Regions from separate parts of the Arthrobacter sp. D3-18 genome, predicted to be linked through region 2. Evidence: riboswitches for the same ligand, from Rfam matches in the RefSeq annotation. Region 2 holds a riboswitch; each other region holds the start of a gene.
What was found. A riboswitch is a leader RNA that binds a small molecule or an ion and turns the genes downstream of it on or off. The one in region 2 is predicted to bind thiamine pyrophosphate.
Positions count from the first base shown of each region.

Region 1: it holds a riboswitch for thiamine pyrophosphate, as region 2 does, so the genes downstream of both, thiO (glycine oxidase ThiO) here and thiD (bifunctional hydroxymethylpyrimidine kinase/phosphomethylpyrimidine kinase) in region 2, are expected to answer to the same signal.
Region 3: it holds a riboswitch for thiamine pyrophosphate, as region 2 does, so the genes downstream of both, M1D89_RS04550 (ECF transporter S component) here and thiD (bifunctional hydroxymethylpyrimidine kinase/phosphomethylpyrimidine kinase) in region 2, are expected to answer to the same signal.

Region 1 covers NZ_CP096440.1:1,567,622-1,574,156, forward strand. Annotated here, with positions in the region: gene M1D89_RS09365 (RNB domain-containing ribonuclease) at 25-1,509, opposite strand; gene M1D89_RS09370 (ferritin-like fold-containing protein) at 1,551-2,219, shown strand; gene thiE (thiamine phosphate synthase) at 2,249-2,920, opposite strand; TPP riboswitch at 2,948-3,066, shown strand; gene thiO (glycine oxidase ThiO) at 3,059-4,351, shown strand; gene thiS (sulfur carrier protein ThiS) at 4,348-4,584, shown strand; gene M1D89_RS09390 (thiazole synthase) at 4,587-5,384, shown strand; gene M1D89_RS09395 (4a-hydroxytetrahydrobiopterin dehydratase) at 5,398-5,733, shown strand; gene M1D89_RS09400 (hypothetical protein) at 5,809-6,111, opposite strand; gene M1D89_RS09405 (DUF3107 domain-containing protein) at 6,150-6,374, opposite strand; gene M1D89_RS09410 (TetR/AcrR family transcriptional regulator) at 6,425-6,535, opposite strand, start outside.
Region 2 covers NZ_CP096440.1:2,048,087-2,054,621, reverse strand. Annotated here, with positions in the region: gene obgE (GTPase ObgE) at 1-583, opposite strand, end outside; gene rpmA (50S ribosomal protein L27) at 738-1,001, opposite strand; gene rplU (50S ribosomal protein L21) at 1,064-1,372, opposite strand; gene thiD (bifunctional hydroxymethylpyrimidine kinase/phosphomethylpyrimidine kinase) at 1,761-3,287, opposite strand; TPP riboswitch at 3,278-3,376, opposite strand; gene M1D89_RS11670 (Rne/Rng family ribonuclease) at 3,543-6,535, opposite strand, start outside.
Region 3 covers NZ_CP096440.1:531,565-538,099, reverse strand. Annotated here, with positions in the region: gene M1D89_RS04570 (penicillin acylase family protein) at 1-421, shown strand, start outside; gene M1D89_RS04565 (GNAT family N-acetyltransferase) at 506-1,105, shown strand; gene M1D89_RS04560 (energy-coupling factor transporter transmembrane component T family protein) at 1,190-1,984, opposite strand; gene M1D89_RS04555 (ABC transporter ATP-binding protein) at 1,981-3,573, opposite strand; gene M1D89_RS04550 (ECF transporter S component) at 3,573-4,193, opposite strand; TPP riboswitch at 4,270-4,406, opposite strand; gene M1D89_RS04545 (NUDIX hydrolase) at 4,709-5,401, shown strand; gene M1D89_RS04540 (DUF4235 domain-containing protein) at 5,438-5,698, shown strand; gene mnhG (monovalent cation/H(+) antiporter subunit G) at 5,769-6,161, opposite strand; gene M1D89_RS04530 (MrpF/PhaF family protein) at 6,151-6,429, opposite strand; gene M1D89_RS04525 (Na+/H+ antiporter subunit E) at 6,426-6,535, opposite strand, start outside.

The DNA.
Region 1 (6,535 bases), 480 kb from region 2:
GCCCGGATCGCCGGATGTACGGCTTCAGGGCAGCAACTGGAACCGGATCTCCCGGCTGGCGATATCCGCCTTCAGAAGCCGCACCCGAACCTTGGTTCCGGACTCCATTTCTCCGTCGCAGCGGGCCGTAACAGCAGGGTCTGCGATTTGCACGACGCCAAAAGGTCCGTTGCCGTTGCCGTTGCCATTGCCGTTTCCCTTGGCGGCACCGTTGGAGGGCTTGGACCCGGAAATGACCACAGCCTCGAATTCCTGGCCTATGTGGTTGGCCACGAGCGCGGCTTCCACGGTGTCCAATGCCGCGCGCTCGAGGCGTCCGGCCAACTGATCCGAGGCTGCCATGATTTCGGGCAACGACGGGAGGGCTTCACGCGCCCACGCCGGGATGTCGTGGTTATTGCTGAGCGCTTCGCAGATCACCAGGACGAAGCGATCGATGAGGCGCCGCAAGGGAGCTGTGGTGTGTGCATAGGGAGCCCCGATAGCTGCTTGGATCACATTGGCCGGAACGTCACCGTCAAAGGGCGTGTAGCCTGCGCCCCGGAACAACGTGCCGGCTGAATGCAGGATGGCCAGCTGTTTGGGATCGGATGCATCCAGGGTCCGCAGGTACTCGCCGTAGCTGACTTGTCCGTCCCAGGGTTTGCCGAGGGCGGTGGTCTGCCGCTTGAAATGAAGCAGTGACCGATCATCAGGTGCGGGCATGGTGCGCAGGATGCCCACTTTTCCATCGAGCATCATCTGGGCGGCGGCCATGCCTGTCATGAGGGAAATCTGCGCGTTCCAGTCCTCAACCGGCAGGGAGGGTGCCGCGGCGATTCTGTACCCGCCGCCGTCGGTCGCTTGGACTATTTCCTGCTCCGGCATGTTGAGGCTTGCGCCGCCCCGCTGCCGTTCCAGTTCGACGCGCTTCAATCCCACTTCTTTGAGGAGTTGAAGAACGCGCGGGGCGGTACCGTCGTCGATCTGCTGTTGGGCGCCCTTGTAGCTCAGTTTGGCCCTGCTGCGCACCGTCCCACGGGCAACGGTGACGGCCAAAACTTCAGCTTCCGCGTCCAGGTCAAAATCCCAGACGAAAGCACTGCAGTCCTGCTCGGCCAGCAGGCTTCCCGCGTTCTCACTGATGACCTCCGGGTGCAGTGGGATCCGGCCGTCAGGAGCGTAGAACGTTTGCCCGCGTTGACGCGTTTCGGCATCAAGTGCGCCGCCTGGAGCCACAAAGGACGGCACATCGGCGATGGCATAGAGGACCTTGTATCCGTCACCGGCCCGTTCAATGAACAGAGCCTGGTCCAGGTCGGTGGACGTCGCGGGGTCAATGGTCACAAAAGGAATGTCCCGCAGGTCCTGGGCCGGCAACTCAAGGGCCTCCACCGCTTCCCTCGCCTCTTCCACAGCTTCTGCCGGGTATTCGCCAGGGAGTTCCAACTCCGTCCTCAGGGCGGCAAGGGCCGCGGCGAGCTGGTCCGACGAGTCGTCGACGTTGGGCGCAATCCGATGATGTGACACGAAAATCAGGTTAGCCCGAAATGGGCCGATAGTCTTGGATCATGGGCACTTCCCAGGGCGCCGCAGCGTATGCCGGGCAACTCTCAGCGGAGTTGCTTGGAGCCATGGCGTATGGCGAACTGTCCGCCTTCGGGCGGCTCTCCTTGGATTCCCGCTATGCACCCACGCTTCACGACAGGTCCGTGCTCGCGAAAATCTCAGTCGGGGCCTACGGAAACTTTGCCCTCCTCAACGACCGCCTGTCGGAGATGGGCCTGGATCCGGAACAGGCCATGCTGCCGTTTCAGCGCTCCTTCGATCACTTCCACGAGCGCACCAAGCCGGGGGACTGGTTCGAATCCGTAATGAAGGCCTACGTCATCGATACTGTGTCATCAGATTTCTATAGGGCTGTCTCGATGTTCCTCGACCCAACAACGCAGCATTTCGTTGAGCGCGTTGCTTCCCCCGATCAGGCCACGGAAGTCCTTCGCGTCCTGCTCAGGCGGGCCTTGGCAGATGACCCGCGCCTCGCTTCGCGATTGGCGCTGTGGGGCCGCCGCTTGGTGGGGGAAGCGTTGACGCAAGCGCAGCGCGTCGGCATGGAACATCCCCTGCTGGGGCCAATGCTGAAGAGCGGCGGGGACGCGCGTGCCGCGGTGAAAAAGCTGACGACTGAGCTCGCCGATAAGCACGCCCGCCGGATGACTGGCCTCGGCCTGACCGCTTAGCCCGCGGATCGCGCGGAACTCCGACTTCCCTAGACGGTATCCAAAGCTTCCAGCAGCGACTTGGCTGCCGCCGTCGGGTCCGTTGCCGCTGTGATGGCACGGACCACCACGATACGGCTGGCGCCCGCTTTCACAACCTGTTCAACGTTACTGAGATCGATGCCGCCGATGGCGAACCAAGGGATGGTCGCCCCGTCGCCTGAACGGTTGACCGCTTCTGCGGCATATGTGACCAGGTCCAAACCGACTGCAGCGCGGCCGGGTTTGGTGGGTGTTGCCCACACTGGGCCCACGCAAAAATAATCCAGTCCCAAGGGCCCTTGGGCGGTGGCTACAGCTGCATCGATTTGTTCCGTTGTGTGGGTGGAGAGGCCGATGCCGGTGACATTCGGCAGCAGGGTCCGGGCGGCCGTCAGTGGCAGGTCCTTTTGCCCGATGTGGAACACGGGAGCCCCGGAAATACTGGCAACATCGGCCCGGTCGTTGACAGCCCAAAGACGTCCGTGCCGTTGTGCGACGCTCCGCAGGACGGCCAACATCTCCAGTTCTTCGGCAGCTTCCAGAGTCTTGTCGCGGAGTTGGATGATGTCCACACCGCCCTCGAAAGCGGCGTCTACAAAGTCCTCAAAATCGCCCTGCTGCTTACGGGCATCTGTGCACAGGTAGAGGCGGGCGGAGGCAAGAGCGTCAGGCTGAGTCATGGGAACCAGAGTAGTTCCTCTAAACTGGGCACGTACTGCGGGAGCCGCGACATTCGTCATATGACTGTCCGGCTGAGAGGGCTTCAGCGCCGACCGCTTGACCTGATCCGGCTAGTACCGGCGTAGGGAAGGAAACGAATGGCAGATCCCCGCCATACCCCTCTTCATGCAGACGTTGCCGTCATTGGTGGCGGCGTCATCGGCCTCGGCATCGCTCACGAGGCCCGGCGATTGGGCCGTTCAGTTGCGCTGATCGACCCCGCACCAGCTTCCGGTGCCTCCTTCGCAGCGGCCGGCATGCTTGCACCGGTCAGTGAACTCCATTACCAGGAAGAAGACCTTCTTGACTTAATGCTTGAGTCTTCCCGGCTGTGGCCCTCCTTCGTGGACGGCCTGCATCAAGGCGCAGAGGACAGCGGATACCGCACGACGCCGACCCTCGCCGTGGGTGCCGATGCAGCCGACCGCCGGGCGCTCGCGGACCTAAGGTCGGTCCAGATTGCGGCTGGCTTAGGAGTCGAACCTCTCGCTCTGCGGGACGCGAGGCAACGGGAGCCGCTCCTCAGCCCGCAGATCTCCTGCGCTTTCGATATTCCTGCCGACCACCAAGTCGATCCGAGAAAACTGGCGGCATGCCTCTTGGCAAGACTGGCAGACCATTCGCCAAGTGACAGTTCCTGGGTGTCGGGAGCCGATGACGGATTCGCAATTGCTTCCCAAGCTCGCGGTTTGCTGTGGGAAGGCGGGCGGGTCGCAGGAGCGGAGCTTGAGTCAGGAGTCTCTGTCCTCGCCGGAGAGACCGTGGTGGCCAACGGGCTTGGGGCGTCCCAATTGTCCGGTCTCCCTGATGGTCTGAGCCTTCCGGTAAGGCCGGTCTATGGGGACATCCTCCGCCTTCGCGTTCCCGATCACCTGCGGCCCTTGGTCACATCAACGATTCGCGGAATGGTTCGTGGAGTGCCTGTCTACATCGTGCCCCGGGACGACGGAACTGTGGTGATAGGAGCGACGCAACGCGAAGACGGGTTGTCAGCGCCTTTCAATGCGGTCTCGGCGGGTGGCGTTTACCAATTGCTGAGGGACGCCCAAGTACTGGTCCCCGCAGTGGCTGAGCTGGAACTCCTTGAAACAACAGCCCGCGCCCGCCCCGGAACACCGGACAACGCCCCGCTGCTCGGACGGGTCGGTGCTTCCAACGGTGACATCGGTGCTTCCAACGGTGACATCGAGGGCCTGGTGATCGCCACGGGATTCTTCCGCCACGGAGTCCTCCTGACTCCCGTGGCCGCCAAGATCGTCGGAGAACTCATTGTTAGTGGCTCAGCGGACCCCCGATGGGTCCCCTTTAGGCCCCATCGTTTCGCGAGCAACGCCCCTGTTGCCCGAGCACTCACGCCAGCAGTACGAACCACCACCGAGGAAACAGCATGAACATCAAAGTGAACGGAACCGACCACGCAGTCTCTGACGACGCATCCGTCAGTACCCTCGTCACCGCCGTCACCGGTCGCGCCTTGGACCCCCGCGGACAAGCGGCCGACGGCGGCAAGCTGGGAGTCGCCGTCGCACGCAATTCCGAGGTGGTGCCGCGCAGCCAATGGGCCGTGACAGCGCTCGCCGACGGAGACGAACTCGAACTCGTAACAGCAGTCCAGGGAGGCTAATCATGACAACAGCAAACGTTGACGTCCGCACCGACGCTCTGGTGATCGACGGCGTCGAATTCGGTTCCCGCCTCATCATGGGGACCGGAGGCGCGCCGAGCCTCGATGGCTTGGGATCAGCACTCCTCGCTTCGGGGACCGAGCTCACCACAGTGGCCATGCGCCGCTATTCGCCCGCCGAAACCGGCTCGCTGTTCCAACTGCTGGTGGACCATGACATCCGCGTGCTGCCCAATACTGCTGGTTGTTTCACGGCCAAGGATGCCGTGATGACTGCCGAGCTGGCTCGGGAAGCACTTGAGACCGATTGGGTGAAGCTGGAAGTCATCGCGGACGAACACACACTCCTTCCCGACGCCGTGGAACTGGTGGATGCAACGGAGCAACTCGTAAACCGCGGCTTCAAGGTATTCGCCTACACCAATGACGATCCCGTGCTGGCGCTCAGGCTCGAGAATCTGGGTGCAATAGCCGTCATGCCCTTGGGATCGCCCATTGGGACCGGCCTTGGCATTCTCAACCCGCACAACATTGAACTCATTGTGTCCCGGGCCTCCGTGCCCGTGGTCCTCGATGCGGGGATCGGCACGGCCTCTGATGCTGCCCTCGCCATGGAACTGGGCTGTGATGCCGTCCTGCTTGCCACCGCTGTAACGCGGGCGCAGAACCCCGTTCAGATGGGCGAGGCCTTCAAACACGCCGTGATCGCCGGTAGGCTGGCCAAGCAGGCGGGCCGGATTCCTCGACGGGAGCACGCGCTCGCATCCTCGGCGATGGAGGGCCGGGCAGAGTTCCTCTGATGAAGGAGCAGTCATGGCAGGCACGGAAGACCAACTGACTGAAGCAGCCATCAACGATGCCCTCGGGAACCTTCCGGACTGGAAGTACCAAGGTGGCCTGGTGACTGTTTATAAAACCTCGACGGCGGCGGACGCGCTTGCGCTCATCGCCGCGGTTGGAGGGATCGCGGAGGATCAAAATCATCATCCGGATCTGGAGTGGCGCTACAACAGGGTTTTTCTCCGCTATGTATCCCACGATGCGGGCGGCCAGGTGACCAAACGTGACGTTGCCGCTGCCACCGCTGTGAGCGAAGCGGCCGCAAGGATAGGTGCAGCCGCGCAGCCTGAACGGTACCCGGCAACCTGAAGCGCCGAGATGGCACTTAACACCAATACCAAGCTCGGCCATTGGTGTTAACTGCCATCTCGCGAGCTTAAGGCCTTAAAGCCGCAGCGCCTTGGTGAGCGCCGCGGTGTCGTGCTTCGTTCGCGTCCGGCCCAAGAAGAGCACCACGGCAACCGCCGCGGCGGTCCCGAGCACAATTGGCAGGACCCACGGAATCCATGTTGCGCCGGGCTGGTATCCCAATCCGGCGCTGATGAAAGCGATCCAGCTCAGCGTGCCGACAGCTGCTGAGACGCCGGCCGGCAGAGCGATCCCGTATTTGCCGTGCCGCTTGTCGTTGGCCCACACGATGAAACCTGTGGCAATGGTGGCCAGAACCACCACGACGAGAGAAAGCATGAAAACTCCTTAGCGGACGACGAGACGTGGGGATAGGGCTAGAGGGCGCCGAAGCCTACGCGGCGAACTTCCTCGGCGCCGATCTCCACGTAGCCCAGGACATTGCCCGGAACGATGATCTGGCGGCCCTTCTCGTCCGTCAGGCGAAGTTCGGAGCCCTTGGTCACGGCCTCGGCCACGATCTTGGCGACCGCGTCGGCATCCAAAGCGGATTCGAGCACGATCTCACGGCCAACGTTCTGAATGCCGATCTTTACTTCCACAGCAAGGCCTCCAAGCCAATCAAGGGTTAAGTCAGTCCTCTATTTGTAGCCTAGGACTCTTTGGGGAATCGACTGATTCCGCGCCAAGCTAAACGATAGATCAGATCGCTGGCCACATCGAGGTCCAGGTTTCCATCCGTCTCAAGCCAATACCGGGCGCT
Region 2 (6,535 bases):
TGAGGGTAGTAAAAGGGTAATCGGCAATCTTGGGCCGGGCAGCAGACATGGCTGCAATCAGGCTCGACTTACCGGCAGAAGGGAAACCAACCAGGGCGATATCTGCGATGGACTTCAGTTCCAGGACGATGTCGCTGGATTCACCTTCGATACCAAGCAGGGCAAATCCCGGAGCCCGACGCTTCTGCGATGAAAGGGATGCGTTGCCGAGGCCGCCCTGTCCGCCGGCAGCTGCAATGTACTCAGTACCCTCGCCAACGAGGTCGGCCAGGACTTCGCCGTCCTTGGTCTTGACCACGGTGCCATCGGGCACGGGAAGAATCAGGGTTTCACCGTTCTTGCCACCACGCCAGTCACCCATGCCGGGGCCACCGTTGGTGGCGTGGCGGTGGGGAGCGTGGTGGTAATCAAGCAGGGTTGTGGTCTGGGCAGATACGCGCAGGATGACATCGCCACCGTTGCCGCCATTGCCACCGTCGGGGCCACCGAGCGGCTTGAACTTTTCCCGCTTGACAGAGACACAGCCGTGGCCGCCGGTTCCGCCGGATACGTGCAGGACTACCCGGTCTACAAAGCTCGCCACGTGAATCTCCTCAGTTGCTGTCTTACAGCGTTTGTTGCTGTTTCCAGCGTTGTTGCAAAAATCAGTGCGCTAAAGCGCCCTAGTCGATTGTAATGCGGTTAAAAGAACGGTGGAGCGGGCCGTTTGGCCCGCTCCACCGGTTCAGAACTTGTTGTTACTCTGCAGCTGCAGCAGCAACAATGTTCACTACGCGACGGCCGCGGCGAGTACCAAACTCAACCGCACCGGCCTGCAGTGCGAACAGGGTGTCGTCGCCACCGCGACCGACGCCTGCACCGGGGTGGAAGTGGGTTCCACGCTGGCGAACGATGATCTCGCCAGCGGAAACTACCTGACCACCGAAACGCTTGACGCCCAGGTACTGAGCGTTGGAGTCACGACCGTTGCGAGTGGAACTCGCGCCTTTTTTGTGTGCCATGTGAAATGCCTGCCTCTAAATTTCTGGGGAAACTGAAAAACCTGAACAGCGGGTAACGAAAGTTACGCGATGCTGGTGATCTTGATCTTGGTCAGTTCCTGACGGTGACCCTGACGCTTCCGGTAGCCGGTCTTGTTCTTGAACTTCTGGATGACGATCTTCGGACCACGGAGGTCCTCGAGGATCTCAGCCGTGACCTTGACGTTGGCCAGTTCCGCAGCTGCGGAGGTGACCTTCTCGCCGTCAACCAGGAGCAATGCGGGCAGCTCAAGCGTGCTACCGGCTCCACCGGGGACGCGGTTCAGCGTTACGTAGTCTCCAACGGAAACTTTTTCTTGGCGGCCGCCTGCGCGGACAATCGCGTACACCACTTGGGTACTCACTTCTCTCGACGTTTATTACAAAATTTGCGTGCGGAACCTTGAACCGGAAACAGCCCTGGTTCGCGCTGTGCCTCAACGCCGTGGACTTCTGATCGAAGTCCGCGAGTCATCCCATGAACAATTCCAAGGGGCATAACCCAAGTGTTGGCGTAAGCACCGAAGATCAAGATTACGCTAGTTTGACCTTCAGCTGCAAATGAGGCCGGGTCCGGAGGCTACCTCGTGACTTGCATCACCAGTTGTAACGGACTCTCCCGGCACCGTGCCCATACAGCCTACAGGGTTTGGGCGAGATTAACGCGATCCGGCCAGCGACGCGCGGACGTGTCGCCGCAAACGGCTGCGTGAAAAGCTACTGAACACGCGTGAACGAAGCCTAGGCAAACAGCCTCGGAGCATCGAAGAACGCCGTTTCGTAGCGGCAGGACTGAATGAAAGCATCCATCATGGCAGCCCGCTCCGTGCTGGAAGCCGCGACGGACGCAGCATCCGTGAAGTTGATCGCTTTCCGTGTTGCCGCAGCGAAATCCTCGTCAGCGTAGGTCTTCAACCAGTCCGCATATGCGTGGTTCGCAGGCGCGCCGGCGTCTACGTATGCCGCATGAAGCCGCAGACCCACCTCCGCGTACAACCAGTAACAGGGCAGGATCGCCGCCAGCACCACGGCGTAGCTGCCGGCGGCGGATGTTGCCAGTAAATGGTCCACGTAGGACTTGGTGACCGGTCCGGTTGCCGTGGAGGCCTCCCTCGTGCTCAACCAGTTCCTATGCAACTCGGATTCAACCTCCAGGCACTGCTGTGATGCCTTTGCCCAGAACAGTTGTTCCTCCTCCGTGGGGGCCAAGGCGCCCGCACGTGCCAGGACCCTCGAATACCCGTTGAGATAGATAGCGTCCTGGGCAAGATAGTAATTGAAGTCACTTTCCAGCAGCTCGCCGGATTGAAGTCCTTGAATAAACGGGAGTCCGTAAATCGCTTCGAGTTCGGGGACGGCTTCCTTCCACATCGCCGCAGCGAAAGCGCCCGGCTTGGGTGCCTGCTGGAAGTGGTGGAAGTGGTTCACGGGCCCGTTCCCTTGGCCCACGTGGAGGACTTGAGAGGCTTTCAATGCTTCCAGCAACCACGGCTTGACCTCCCGGAGCGATACTTCCCAGTCACCGGATCGTGCCTGGACTGTGGCCAACGCGGACGACAGCGAGCACCCGGTACCGTGGCTGTTCCGCGTTGCAACCCGGGGACCTGCCAGTTCGATCACGTCCTGGGACAGCAGCCCGCTGGTATTCACCAGCGCATCGGGGCACTCCGGCCCTGGCAGGTGGCCGCCCTTGACCAGGACAGTGTTCCCGTACTCCGCTGCCAGCCGCTTGCCCTGGTCCAGCGCCGAAGCCCAGTCTGTTGCCTCCGACTCCCCCAGCAACATGGCCAGTTCTGGAAGGTTCGGCGTCATGAGATCTGCCAAAGGGAGCAGCGAACGCAAGGCCTTCTCTGCTGACTCCCGCAGCAGCCGGTCACCACTGGTGGCCACCATCACCGGATCAAGGACCACGACGGCGGGACGCACCTCTTCGAGCCAGCCCCGGACCTCGTCAATGACGGCTGCGTCCCCAAGCATTCCGATCTTGACGGCGTCAATAGTGATGTCACTACTGATGGCGTCCAGTTGCTGACGCAGGAAGTGCGCGGGAGGGACGTGGACGGCACTGACCCCCCTGGTGTTTTGCGCGGTGAGCGCCGTAATGGCAGCCATGCCATACCCGCCGAACGCGGCGATGCTCTTCAAGTCCGCCTGGATTCCCGCACCGCCTGAAGGGTCCGAGCCGGCAATGCTCAGGACGCGTGGGGTTGGACGGCCCGAAGCCGGAGCGTCGAGGGGGTACACCGATGAATATGATGATGCAGTCATGAAGACATCCCTTCGCCGGTGCTAACCGGACAGGTTCAACGGGTTTGGATCTCAGCCTGGCCCAACGCCCGGCACCCCGTGTCAGTCCCCAAGCGTAGCCGGGAAGCAACGAGGCGCGGCAACCGGGCCACGCCGGAGCCCGGATGTGACTCTGAGCGCAGCCTATTCGTGTCTTGCAGAGCGGACGCAAAAGGACCCCGCACTACCTGCCGTTTGGCAGATAGTGCGGGGTCCTTTACAACGTGTTCCCCGTGACTAGAGCTCGGAAGCAGGAACTCCAACGCCGAGGATGATGGGCTCATCCTGTGGCGCCTTCTTGGTCGGTTCCATAGGCGCCTTGGCCTCATGGGCTGAACCCCGGGTGGCCGACGCTGTCGCCTCATGGTGCTCAACGCTGGTTTCATTGGCCGCGCCCTGAGCCCTGCTGGCACTCCGGTTACGGCGACCACGACGACCACGCGGGGCTGAAGCAGCCTCGGGATCTTCGTCAGCAGTCCGTGCCGGAGCGGAGGCCTTCAGGGTCTCAGCAGCCTTCGGGGCTGAAACTGGCTCGGCTTCTTCCTCGGGTGCCGGAGCCGCGCCGAGGTGCGAGAACGCTTCGGCCAACAGATCCAGGCTCATGGCAGGCGTGGCTGACTGCGGTTCCTCGTGGTGCTCAACGAACGGCAAGGCAACTTCTTCCCCGCCGAAGCGCAAGACCGGCGTGGACCTTGCTTCCTGGACTGCTGCTTCCCGGCTCGCTGCATCGCGGGCTGAAGCCCCTGCGTCACCGCTGGCGGCGGTGCCGGATGCAGTGCTTGCGTCTGGCTCGTGCCGGCCTGCCGCCCGCGCTTCTTCCTCCGCACGGTGAACTTCGTCGTCGTGCAGGTGGGCGGCGTGCGCCGCGGCGGCAATCGTTGCCAGGGCGGCCCTGGTCGCCTCGGCCTTGGCTATCCGGGCAGGATCCTGCGGTTCAGCCGTTGTGGATGCTGCGACCGGGGCGGACGTCGTCGTGTGGACCTGCGCGGGGGCTTCAGCAATGACCGGTCCCCCGCCCTTGCCGCGGCGGCGCTTGCGTTCCGTCCGTGCAGCAGGCTGTTGCGGTTCGGTGTGTGGGCGGTGATGTTCAGCAGCCACCACGTTGGCGCGACGGTGCTCAACGGGCTCATCGTGAGTGACGACACCCCGGCCAGCGCAATGCTCGCACTGCTCACCGAAGACCTCAAGGAGGCCGGTTCCCATGCGCTTGCGCGTCATCTGGACCAAGCCCAGCGATGTCACTTCAGCCACCTGGTGCTTGGTGCGGTCCCGGCCGAGGCACTCGACCATGCGTCGGAGGACGAGGTCGCGGTTGGATTCAAGGACCATGTCAATGAAGTCGATGACGATAATGCCGCCGATATCACGCAGACGGAGCTGGCGAACAACTTCCTCGGCCGCTTCAAGGTTGTTCTTGGTGACCGTTTCTTCGAGGTTTCCGCCACTGCCGGTGAACTTACCGGTGTTGACGTCCACCACGGTCATGGCCTCGGTACGGTCGATGACCAACGAACCGCCGGACGGCAGGAAGACCTTCCGCTCCAAGGCCTTGTGGATCTGCTCGTCGATGCGCCACGCGGCGAAGATGTCCTGGTCCTTGGTCCACTTTTCGAGGCGTCCCACCAGATCGGGGGCAACGTACGTCACATAGGCTTCGATGGTGTCCCAGGCGTCGTCACCGGAGACGATCAGCTTGGAGAAGTCCTCGTTGAAGACGTCACGGACCACCTTGATGGTGAGGTCAGGTTCGCCGTAGAGCAGTTCGGGAGCCAGGACCTTGGTGGACGAGGCCTGTCCTTCGATGCCTTCCCACTGCGCGCGCAGACGGTTGATGTCGTGGGTGAGCTCTTCCTCCGACGCACCCTCAGCAGCTGTGCGAACAATGACACCGGCGTTTTCCGGCAAGCGGTCCTTCAGGATTCGCTTGAGGCGATTGCGCTCGACGTCGGGCAGCTTGCGTGAGATGCCGGTCATGGAACCACCGGGTACGTACACCAAGTAGCGGCCCGGCAGGGAGATCTGGCTGGTGAGGCGGGCACCCTTGTGTCCAACGGGGTCCTTGGTGACCTGGACCAGGACGGAGTCGCCGGACTTCAGGGCGTTCTCGATCCGGCGCGGCTGGCCTTCAAGGTTCACTGCGTCCCAGTTGACTTCTCCGGCGTACAGGACGGCGTTGCGGCCCCGTCCGATGTCCACGAACGCAGCTTCCATGGAAGGCAGCACGTTCTGGACCTTGCCCAAGTACACGTTGCCGATCAGGGAGTCCTGCTGGGTCTTGGATACGAAGTGCTCAGCGAGCACACCGTCTTCCAGGACACCGATCTGAATTCTGTCGTCGCGCTGGCGGACGATCATTTGGCGGTCCACTGACTCACGGCGGGCCAGGAACTCGGCCTCGGTGATCACCTGGCGGCGACGGCCCGTCTCGCGGGATTCGCGGCGGCGCTGCTTCTTGGCCTCCAGCCTTGTGGAGCCCTTCACGCCGGTAACGCGGTTGGAGGGGGCAGTTTCGGTGATGGGGCGGGGCGCGCGCACACGGGTGACCGTGTTGGGCGGATCATCGTCCGAGCCACCGGTCAGTTCGAGATCCTGGTCCCCACGACGACGACGGCGACGACGACGGGACGTGACGCCTTCTTCGAGGGCTTCTGCTACCGGCGCTTCCTCGTCCTCGGACTCGGTGCCGTCCTCGGTCTCATTCTCGTCGCGTTCCGTTCCACGGCGACCACGGCGGCCGCGGCTCCGGCGACGCCGGCGACTACCCGCGTCTTCCAGCTCGCCTTCAGCGGTGGTTTCGGTTTCTTCTTCAGGCTCCTCGGGCTTCTCCTCCACCGTGGCGACGCGGGGAACTGTGGTGAGGTCCGGGGCTTGGAAGATCATGGACGTGATGGAAACAGGCTCCATGAACAGTGAAGTGGACGCTGCAGGAGCAGCTTCTTCGGCAGGTTCCTCTGCTGCGGCTTCGGCTTCCGGGTTTTGGGCAGGAACGTCGGCGGCTACCTCAGCGACCGGTTCTTCCGGCTGGGAGCCATTCTGCGGCGTCGTGGTTTCCGGGGCGGCTTCCACCGCAACAGGTGCCTCTACGGCTTCAGTCTTGGGCTTGGTAGTACGACGACGGCGGACCGGCTTTTCGGGGGCCGGCTCGGCGGCCGCTTCGGGCTTGACTTCGGCGGCTTCCGGCGCGGCAGTGGCCTCAACTTCCGCGGCAGTAGCTTCGTCGCCCAAACCGG
Region 3 (6,535 bases), 1.5 Mb from region 2:
TTCCGAGCTTGGCATCAGCGTTGGAGTGGAAGCTGCCGCGGCGCTTGAAGACGCTGCGTTGGAGGAATCCATGCTGAACGGTGCTGCCTGGGGTGACCGGCACAAGCTCCTGGCCGTTCATGTCCTCCCCGGCCCGCTCCATTCATCGGCGCCCACTGCCGACCTCAGTGGAGATACCGGGTGTGTCCTGTGCACCGAGAGCCTCCCCGGCGTCGAAGACCGGAGTTTCCGCGGACCCGTAGCCCGCTACGTTTGGGACCTGGCCGATCGGCAGAACAGCCGCTGGATCGTGCCATTCGGCGCCTCCGGCGTGCCCGGACACGAGCACTTCGCCGATCAACTCCCGCTCTGGACGGCCGGGGAACTCGCCCCGATGGTCACTGACTGGTCGCTTCTGGCCAAAGACGCTCCCTCGCTATGAAACCTTGGACCAAAACGCCCCTGACTCACCCCATTCCCGTATCAGCCCCAACATCAGCCTCCCCCATCAGCCCCGAAGGAAACCATGACCACCACCACCCAGGACTTCTCCGTCCGCACCACCGTCTACTCCGAAGAGCTCGAAGGATGGGGTGCGCTCCGGATTGTTCCGTTGGTTCCCAGCGAGGACATCGACCTCATCTTCGAATGGGTCACCCAGCCCCGCGCTAAGTTCTGGGGAATGATGGAGAATTCCCGCGAAGAAGTCCTGGAGATCTACGAGTTCCTTGACTCCTTGGAGACCCACCACGCGTTTTTGGCCACCCTTGACGGGGAGCCGTTGGCACTCTTCCAGACGTACGAGCCCCTGCACGATCCCGTCGGCGAGGCCTACCCCGCCCGCGAGGAAGATATCGGCATGCACCTGCTGCTGGCCCCGGCCACGCGGCCCATTCCGCATTTCACCCCGAAGCTGGGCACGTCCTTGATCAAGTACATGTTCTCCCTGCCGGGCAAGGACAGGATCGTGGTGGAGCCGGACTCCCGCAATGCCAAGGCCCTTCGCCGGCTGGAAGCGACATGCTTCGAGCTGGGACCCATCATTCAGCTCGCCGAGAAGGAGGCCCAATTGGGGTTCCTTACGCGGGCAGGCTTCGATGAGATTCAGGAGCAGCGGACCCGGTAGCTGCGGTCCAAAAGCGAAGTGCCGCCGGTGCCCCCAACCGGCCGGCTGCACGCTTGGTGCCTGACTCGCCAGCGCATAAAAACGCTAGCGCCAGACGAAGCTCCAGGTTCCCGCACCCACAGCCGCCAACACTGCGCCGGCTGCGATGACCAGCCCACCAAGGACCACCCACACGTCCAGCAGTGAGTACGCTGATTCGCGCGCCCACGTCCGTTGCCCACCGCCGAAGCCGCGCGCTTCCATGGTCACCGCCAGTCGGGATGCCCGCCGAACCGCCTGAACCAACAGACCGAAACTCTGGCCAAGCGTGGCCTTCAACCGCTGGAACGGGCTGCCCTGGGAACCGACTCCACGGGCGCGGCGGGCCATCCCTATGGTTTGCCATTCCTCCGCCATGAGCCCCACAAGCCTCATCGCCGCCAAAGATCCAAGGACAAAGCGGTGCGGCAGCTTGGCCTTCTGAGCCAAGGCATCGGCCAGGTCAGTGGGATCAGTGCAGGTCATCAGCAGGATGGCCGGCAACGCGATCGCCAAACCGCGCAACATGAAACCCAGCCCCAGCTCCAGGGAACCCTCGCTGATGGACCAGAGTCCGACGTCGAGCAGTACAGCGCCGCTGTCCGCCGCCACTATTGCGGTGCTCCAGCCGCCGATCGCGGCCGCAATGATCAGGGGCCAGGCTCGCTGCCACAGAAGCCTGATAGTGAGGCCTGCAAGCGGGAAGAGAGCCAGTTCCGCAAGGAGCGCGGTGGACGCAGAGACCCAGTCGATGGACAAGGCCAGCACCAGGGAGATCAGGAAGACCGACATGAACTTAGCCAAGGGGTTGGCCCGAGTCAGAAGGGCGTGGTTTCCGCGGATGTTCAGTGCGTCCCTCACGCTGCACCCGCTTCCTGATGCGTTGCTCTGCCCTGCGATATCGGGCCGAGCCGCAACTCGGTTCCGCCGAGTACTGCACTGAATTCCTGATCGTGAGTCACGGAGACCACCGCGGTCCCTGCGTCCAGCAACTCGGAAAGGAACGACGCCAGTTCGGCCCAGGTATTCGCGTCCTGTCCGAACGTGGGTTCATCGAGCACCAGGACTTTGGGGTGCGCGGCCAGCACCGTGGCCACCGAGAGGCGCCGCTTTTCACCGCCGGAAAGCGTGTAGGGGTTCGCGTCTACCAGATGTGTGAGCCGTAAACGCTCCAGCAACTCGTCCACGCGCTCTTCACCATGACCCAGATGCTTCGGACCGAACATCAACTCATCCAGGACCTTGCCCGTGACAAACTGGTGTTCCGGCTCCTGGAACACCGTCCCAATCCGAGAAATCAGCTGGTCTGCTTTCCACTTGAACGGGTCAATTCCCGCACCCTCGGAAAGCTCGACGGCGGCACTCACTGTGCCGTCCACTGGCGCCAAAAGGCCAGCCAACGTGAGAGCGAACGTGGACTTGCCGGCACCATTTGGCCCCGTAATGGTCAATGCTTGGCCTGCCCGGACCTGTGCACTGATGCCCGTTTGCACCGGAATGGGCGGGATGGTCTTGAAGCCTTTGCGCCGCTGCTTTTCACGCGAAACAGCAAGGTCCTGGGCCGCGAGGAGAAGCTGCGCGGCGTCGGGTTCATTGTGCCGCTGCCGGGTTGCCGGGACGTACCCCGGCACCCAGACGCCAGCCGACATCAGCATGGTGCGGGCCTCGGAAAGGACCTGGTCCGGGGGGCCGTCCAAGAGGACTCCGCCCGTGGCCCGCCCTGATCCTGCGGCCGTGCTGGACCCTACAGCCGACCCCGGCTGCAGAACCACAATCCTGTCCACCAGGTCTTTCCACACGGACACGCGGTGTTCCACCACGACCAGCGTTGCCCCGGTCTTGTCCAGGCATCGCGCTACAGCATCACGGACCTCCAGCACTCCTGCAGGATCCAGGTTGGCCGTTGGTTCGTCCAACAGGATCAGCCCGGGCCGCATCGCCAAAATGCCCGCAAGCGCAAGGCGCTGCTTCTGGCCGCCGGAGAGCGCCGCCGTCGGGTGATCCAACGCCAGGCCGCTGCCGGCAGCGGTGCGCAACCCGACGTCGTCGAGCGCTTCATGGACGCGGGACCAAATCTCGTCACGGGGCACGGCAAGGTTCTCGGCGCCGAAGGCAACGTCGTCGCCAACCCTGGACAAAACCACCTGCGTCTCAGGGTCCTGCTGCATCAGTCCCGCGCGCCCCCGCTGCTCGCGGGGTACAACGCCGTCAATCAGCAGGGAGCCGGTCTCATCCGAGTCGTCTTCCTCATCACCCAACACCCCGGCTAGGGCATGCAAGAGCGTGGACTTGCCCGCACCCGAAGGTCCGAGCAGCAGTACTCGCTCCCCCGGTTCGATCCGAAGGTCGAGGCCCTGAATGGCAGGGTGGGCCCGGCCGGCATGCCGCCAACCCCAGCCCTCGGCTGAGATGGCGGCAGGCCTCACCGTGCCGCTATGCGTGGCCGGCATCAGCTGAAGACGGGCTCCGAAGCGGCCTTGCGCGAGGCGAAGGAGCTCAGCACGCCGGTCTTGGCCAGGCCGCGCGTGGCCACCCAGGAGAGCGCGCCCGCGATGACTGCACCTGAAATTGTGGTGAAGGTGATGTAGGCCAGCTTGTCGACGGCTTCATAGGCGATGTTCCAACCCCACGGGAGGAAGGAGTCGTTCAGGCCGCAGAAGAGGCCCGCGCCCGCACCGGCGAGGAGGGCGGTGGGCAGGTTGAACTTCTTGTACCGGAAGGCGGCGAAAATGAGTTCGGCGCCCAGGCCCTGCAGAACGCCGGAGATGAGCACGGTGGTGCCGTACTGCGAACCCATGATGAGCTCACCGGTAGCGGCAACAGTTTCGCAGAACAGGGCTGCACCCGGCTTGCGGATTATGAGCATGCCCAGGACCGCGGGGATCATCCAGCCGCCGGCAATCAGGCCGGTGAGCGGCGGATACGTCGCGTTCATGGGGATGGATACCAGTGCGGCGCCTTGGGACCATGCCCAGAAGATCACGCCGCCCGCGATGGCGATCAAGGCCGCCACAACAATGTCTACAACACGCCAGTTATAACTGGTCTTCTTCACGTTTACCGTGGTCATTTTTCTGCCTCCTGAGGTTACAGGAGGGGAAAGTGCTCCCCGGAATCCGATTGGCCTGCGCCGTCCGGATCCGGACACTCTGAGAAGCTCGACTCCCTTGCGCCGGTACTAACCGGATCAGGTTCGAGGGTCTGCGGCTGTCCGCACTCTCAGCGCCCTCGCGTCTCCTGCATTTCTGCAGAGTCCGACGGCGGCGCTCCCCTGTCGTTATCAAATCTGCCCTGATGGGCTGGTTCAGTTTACACCTGAGTCTGTGGCGGGTGTTGGTCTGTTGCCGGCATGCGGTCACAATCGGCAGTGGTGGTGCGTTCCAGGGCTCCCGGGGGCGCGTTGCGAGGCCCGCTCTACACCCATCCCCCACACCTTTCCCTGCACACCAGGCCCCACAACCAAACCTGGCCCGTTGCGAGGCCCGCTCTACACCCATCCCCCACGCCATTCCCTGCACACCAGGCCTCACAACCGACCTGAGAGAATGAACCAGCAGACTCGACCGCGGCAAAGGGGCACAATTCATGACGGACCTACCCACACAGGATCACCCTGCCAGCGACACTCCAGTGCCCGAACCCCGGCTCGCCGCGAGCGTCATCCTGCTCCGTGACGCGCCGGGCGGGCTCGAAGCTTTCGTCCAGCACAGAGTTAGCACCATGGACTTCGCTGCGGGCATGGTGGTCTTCCCTGGAGGCCGGGTGGATGCCGCGGACGAGTCCGGGTGGGACTACCCCGCGGAACTCCTCCGAAGGCATGCCGTTGACTGGCAGCACAGCTCCATCTCCACGGCCCGGGGCGAAGCCACCAGGAACGCCGGAACGGTGCTTACCGCCGCAATCCGTGAAGTCAGGGAGGAAGCCGGGCTCAGCATCGAGGCCACGGACCTCCGCCCATGGGCCAACTGGATCACGCCGACAGATATGCCCAAGCGATTCGACACCTACTTTTACGTGGCCAGGCCCTCCCCCGGCGCCGAACCCCGTCACCAAACAACGGAGGCCTGGCAATCACTATGGATGCGGGTGGCGGACATTCTTGCCGCGGAGGCTGCCGGCACCCTGAAACTGATGCCGCCCACGTATTACCTGCTCAAAGAAATCGCCGGGTTCGCCACCGTGGATGCTGTTTGGTCCGCCGAGCACGATGTTGTTCCGGTACTGGCACCTGTCGGTTCCATGGCGGCGTTCCTCAAGGAGCGCGAAAACCGCCGCTAACGGTTGAGACGAGCCGGAGCCAGCTAGGCTGGGGTCATGAACCTCTTCTTCAAGCTGATCGGCGCCGGAGTAAGCCTCGGAGCAGGCTTCGTTGGTACCAAACTCGTCAACAAAGGGTGGGAAAAGGCCACTGGCAACAAGCCACCCCTAGGCAACGACGACATGGAATCGAGCCTGCGCTCGGCCCTGACGTTCGCGCTGATCTCAGCCTTTGTCAGCACGCTCATCCAAGTGCTGGCGAGCAGGGGTACGCAGCGCGCCATTGCGCGCTTCGCCAAGACACACGACATCGTCTAGGCCTCCGACACCACAAACAACGCCGGGATACCCATGACGGGTACCCCGGCGTTCGCTGTTTCAGCTGCTGCTAGCGCTCGCTCTCGGGCTCTTGCCCCGCAGCTGCGCGCTGCACCACCGCTTCAAGTTCATCCTTGGTGAGCATTTCGCGGTGTCCGTGCTTGGTGCGGTAGGCGGAGCGGCCCACCATGTGAGCGGATACCGGGGCCGTCAGGAGCTGGAAAATCCACGCCACCAAAAGAACTGGCCATACCCACCAGGTCCGCATCTGGAGGCCGATCGCAGCCAGCATGAGGAACAATCCCAGAACCTGCGGCTTGGTGGCCGCGTGCATGCGGCTCATGAGGTCCGGAAATCTCAACAAGCCGATAGCAGCGCCGAGGGACATCAGTGCGCCCACCACCAGGAACACCGCAGTGACAGCGTCGATCACGGCATCCATACCCGTGGCATCAGGATTCATTGCTCTGCTCCCTCCGCTCGGCCACGAACCGGGCCACGGTCACCGAGCCAATGAACCCGATCACCGCGAGGGCCACTAACAACATCAAGTTGTTCAGGTGCTTGTTCATGGCCATATCGATCGCCAGGGCGGCACCCAGGATTGCCAGCAACACATCCGATGCGAGCACCCTATCCAGCAGGGACGGGCCAATCGCAATCCGGACAATGGCTCCTGCCGCGGCTAGGCTTAGGATCACAGCCGTTGCCACGAGAACGAACTCCTTCATAGCGTTGCCCCTTCCATTCCCGGACGCTGTTCTGCATTGAGGGCTGCGACCTCTTCGCGCGTGCCCATGATGCGGATCAATCTCGCCTCAATGACTCGGGTTTCCT